One region of the Paenibacillus phoenicis genome, then DNA from elsewhere that is predicted to be linked to it. Evidence: riboswitches for the same ligand, from Rfam matches in the RefSeq annotation. Region 1 holds a riboswitch; the other holds the start of a gene.
What was found. Region 1 has a riboswitch for glycine ahead of gcvT (glycine cleavage system aminomethyltransferase GcvT). Riboswitches for the same ligand answer to the same signal wherever they lie in the genome.
Positions count from the first base shown of each region.

Region 1 (2,389 bases):
GTGTGCCCGCGTTGTTGCTGCAAAATCACGGGATCTATGCCTGGGGGGCTAACATCACCAAGGCCAAGCGCCATCTGGAAGCGCTGGAGTTTATGTTTGAAGCGCTGTACCGTTCCCTGCTGTTGCCCCCCAAAGGGCATCATGCCTAAAAAACAACTCGCGACAAGCGATAGCGGAGTTATGCTGACCGAACATCAGCGGCTTCCGCGATTACGCTGACCGCGAGTTTCTTACTTTGCCCGAAATCTTGCTTTATCTCTCGATAAATTCCGCATACGCCTTCGCGTCCATCAAATTCGCCAGCGCGACGTTTGCGTCTTCCTTCAAACGAATGTGAACCATCCAGCCCCCGTCGTACGGCTCTTCATTCACGAGCTCCGGCGCGGTATCCAGCTCCCGGTTCACCGCCAGCACAGTCCCGCTGACCGGCGTAAACAAATCGGCGACCGTCTTAACGGATTCGATCGTTCCGATGCCTTCCTGCGCTTCGAATTCCTGCCCCGGTTCGGGCAGCTCCACGAACACGATGTCGCCCAGCCGATGTTGGGCTACGTCGGAGATGCCGATCTTCACCGTCCCATCCCCCAAATCAAGCACCCATTCATGCTCATCGCTGTACAACACGTTTTCCCTGATCTCACTAGCCAAAGCTTGCTCCTCCTCTTTCGGATGATCTAGCATACCTTACACATTGTGAATTATCTATCTTCGTATTTCCCTCGTTCAGATTATTCCAAACCTAGCTCTTATGTCAATATTATTAACACATTTGATAGAGTCTAGCAAAATGTAAGCGTAGCCTTTTCCAGTAAACGAATTTAATTAAAATTATTATGATAACTTTATTGACATCTAGGCGGTTTTTGAGTATTAATGAGATGTGTAAGCTGCGGTTGATGGCAGGGGGAGAGATTACAATTACCGTATTGTAACGCCGAAGGAGCAAGCCGCGAAGCGGTGAATCTCTCAGGCAAAAGGACCTCTGCCGGACGCAACTCTGGAGAGCATTCACGTAGAGGTATCCTCTACGTGAATCACCCAAGGGGAAACCTGCGCGAGCTTCGAGCCTTAGCACAGGGTAACTCTCAGGTACAAGGGACAGAGCCGGGAAGAACCGTTAGGTAGGCTAGCGGGTTTTCTTTGGCCTGTCCTTTTTGCTGTTCTCAAAAATTGGCCGATCCGGCCCTTACGAGGTGATGGCAATGTCCGAATCCGCATTGCGGCGTACGCCGCTCTATCCCGGATATGCGCGTTATGAAGGAGTCCGCTGTATCGATTTCGGCGGTTGGGAGCTGCCGGTGCAGTTCAGCGGCATCCAGAAAGAGCACGAAGCCGTGCGCGAGCGCGCCGGTCTGTTTGACGTATCGCATATGGGCGAATTTTTCGTGGAGGGCCCTGAGTCGGAACGCTTTTTGCAACACATGACAACCAACGACGTGACTCTGCTTCAGCCGGGGAAAGCCCAATACACCTTGCTCTGCTATCCCGATGGCGGCGTGGTGGACGATCTGTTGATCTATCAACTGGATGAAGGCAAGTACATGCTGGTGGTCAACGCCTCGAATATTGAAAAAGACTGGGACTGGCTGCAGCAGCACCTTCCTGCTGAAGGTGTAACCATGCGGAACGCATCCGACGAGACGGCGTTGCTTGCCGTTCAAGGGCCGCTGGCCGCCTCCCTCCTCTCCCCTCTTAGCGAAGGGGAGGATCCAGGGGCCTTGCGTCCGTTCACATTTATCCGGGAAGCGCGGATTGCCGGCATACCTGCCTTGCTGTCCAGAACCGGGTATACCGGCGAGGACGGATTTGAGTTGTATGTAGCAGCCGAGCAAGCGCAAGCGCTTTGGGACATACTGATGGAGGCCGGGGAGAGCCATGGCCTTCTCCCGGCCGGGCTGGGCGCTAGAGATACGCTGCGCTTCGAAGCTTGCCTGCCTCTGTACGGCCAGGAATTGGGACCTGAGATCACCCCGCTCGAAGCGGGCTTAAACCGATTCGTGAAGCTGGAGCAAGGCGACTTCATCGGCCGCGATGCATTGATCAAACAACGGGATGAAGGCATCCCTCGCCGCCTCGTCGGCCTGGAGATGATCGATCGCGGGATTCCGCGTACGCATTACCCGGTGTTTGCCGAAGGCTCTGAGGAACCGATCGGAGAAGTCACGACAGGCACGCAATCGCCTACCCTGAAAAAAAACCTCGGGATGGCGATCCTCACCAACCGCTATACCAAACCCGGCACGATTGTGGAGGTCGACATCCGCGGCAAGCGGCTGAAGGCCAAGGTCGTCCCGCTGCCGTTCTATCGCCGAAACCCTGCCGCCAAGCGGTGAAAGGAGAACACGAAATCAGATGCTAAAACATCGTTATTTGCCGTTAACCGAACAAG
Region 1 is NZ_JAYERP010000001.1:1,584,032-1,586,420, forward strand. Features, by position in the region: gene mtnB (methylthioribulose 1-phosphate dehydratase) at 1-149, shown strand, start outside; gene gcvH (glycine cleavage system protein GcvH) at 253-648, opposite strand; glycine riboswitch at 894-992, shown strand; glycine riboswitch at 993-1,112, shown strand; gene gcvT (glycine cleavage system aminomethyltransferase GcvT) at 1,203-2,333, shown strand; gene gcvPA (aminomethyl-transferring glycine dehydrogenase subunit GcvPA) at 2,353-2,389, shown strand, end outside.

Region 2 (2,389 bases), 1.4 Mb from region 1:
TAATGCTGGAAATCGTGCGAGATTCCCGCTCACAGAGCTGGGCCAGCTCACGTAAATTTTTAAAACGCATCGTGCTCCCTCCTCATTTTACTTCGTCAGATCAATATAGGACACTTGGCTGACATGCTCCAACGCACGGATCGCCTCCACTAATTCCGGCGGAATGGACGAATCGGCTTCCACAACAGTCAGTGCCTCAGCGGTCCGCCCTTTCCGATCGGTAATAATGTAGCCGATATTGACGTTCTCCCGGCTGAACAAGGCCGTAATCCCTGCCAGTACCCCTTGCCGGTCTGCGTGGGAGATGACCAGCGTCGGCAGCTCGCCTGAGCATTTCACCTCAAAACCGTCGATGTTGCGAATGACGATCGTCCCTCCGCCAATGGATGCCCCCATGACCTCGATATGACTTCCGTCTTGGCGGGTTAGTTTTATTTTTACCGTATTCGGATGGGCCCCAGGCAGGACTCCGGTGGCAAACACCACCTCAATCCCCTGCTTTTCAGCGTCCTGCATCGACTGGCGGATTCGCTCGTCGTCCGTACGGTAATCCAGAATGCCGCCAACGATGGCCAGATCGGTACCGTGCCCGCTGTACGTTTCGGCAAAGGAGCCGTAGAAACAAATCTCCGCCTTGACCGGCGCGGTTCCGAGCAGCTGACGGGCAAATCGTCCAATCCGTACAGCCCCGGCCGTATGTGAGCTGGAAGGCCCAATCATCGCCGGACCGATAATAGAAAATACGCTTTTAAATCGCATCGCTACATCTTCCCCTCATTTTTTCTATGACGAAAAAGAGACAGAGCAAAAAGGCTGCTGCCTTTCGCTCTGTCCCCGTTACCTGAAAGTTTAATGTTCCCGGTTCAACTTAACATCCGGGTCCATGTACCTCTTGGGTGGCTGTTCGCTCTCTCCAGAGTGGCGTCCGATCATGGTCCTTGTACCTGAGAGATTCGGCTGCCGGCTGCAGGACCGGCCCTTGCTCCTTCGGTGCCGCTAAGCTGGCGTCCCTTTTCGGATCAGCCCGCGGACTCTCCCATCATCCTCATTCGCCGATATGAATTTGTGCTTAATGTAAACCGAAGCTAGCAAGATGTCAAGATATCTTACATAAATTCCGGTGGTTCACGTTGAATTCTAGTTATTTTTTCCTATTTTTATAAGAAAATATGTATATTTTACTCATCCACCCACTTGTATACCTGATTTTACAGATATATACTGTCCGTAACAACCCCAGATTTTACCTTATTTTATGAATTGTTGAAAAATAAGGTGCGCTCCGTGTTAACTTATCTTCACTCTATGACCCCTGCTAAACTAAAACGATTCTCTCCACAGCATTGGCTTCAACTCACATCCACATCCACCATGACTTACTTACACCCGCTTCCACTATTTTACATGAAGGAGGTGATGTACCCAAGAGGCACTTGCTTCAATTTTTGTCAGGCGTAATGCGTCCGGACTCAGCTATTCGTTTCTCCGGGCGGCCGTCACAGGATGGATGTTGGGCTTAAAACTTAATCAAAGGGAGTGAAGAAGTTGATAAGTCTCAAGAGATTTCGCAAACCTTTCTCGCTTGGCATGTCGATCCTTCTTGCGTTAACTCTCGTTCCCGTCGCCTCCGCCAGCAGCAGCAGCGTATCGGGACAAAGCAGCCTGAGATCGAGCGCGCCCCAAGTGGCCGAAGCCAAGATCGACGCTAAATTGCAGACCCAGTTTAAGCAAGACGACTTCGTCACCTACCTGGTCAAACTCAAGGAGCAGACCGATACAACTTCGGTCGCCAAGCTGGCTCTTCAGAAAGCCCAGCTGGAGAAATCCACTCCTTCCGCCGCGAAGCTGTCCGTACGGACTTCCGTTGTCAGCGCCCTGCGCGAAACGGCCTCCCGCACCCAATATGCGCTGGAGGAATACTTGCGGAAAGCCCAGCAATCCGGAGAGGTGAAAGACTACAAAAGCTACTTTATCGTAAATGCCATGGCGGTGACAAGCTCGAAAGAAGTACTGGAGCAAATCGCCCTTTTCCCCGAAGTGGAGAAAATTCTGCCGAATGAAGAACGACATCTGCAAAAGGTTGAAATCCACAAAGATGCGGCTGCAGAGCCTGCCGTGAAACCGGTCGACGAAATTTCTTCTTCGCTGGGCGGCACAAGTCAAGCTCCCTCCGACGTTACTCCAAGCAGCGTCGAGTGGAACATCGCCCAGGTCAATGCCCCCGAGGTGTGGAATATGGGCATCGACGGCACCGGCATCGTTGTAGCTAACCTCGATACCGGGGTAGATTACAACCACCCGGCTCTACGGAGCAAATGGCGGGCCCTTGATTCTTCGGGCAATATCGTGAATCCCGAACTCAGCTGGTATGATCCGCACAGCCATGCTT
Region 2 is NZ_JAYERP010000001.1:147,445-149,833, reverse strand. Features, by position in the region: gene sdaAA (L-serine ammonia-lyase, iron-sulfur-dependent, subunit alpha) at 1-70, opposite strand, end outside; gene sdaAB (L-serine ammonia-lyase, iron-sulfur-dependent subunit beta) at 88-759, opposite strand; glycine riboswitch at 923-1,049, opposite strand; gene U9M73_RS00595 (S8 family serine peptidase) at 1,546-2,389, shown strand, end outside.
Region 2: linked by a shared signal. The riboswitch ahead of sdaAB (L-serine ammonia-lyase, iron-sulfur-dependent subunit beta) and the one ahead of gcvT (glycine cleavage system aminomethyltransferase GcvT) in region 1 are both predicted to bind glycine.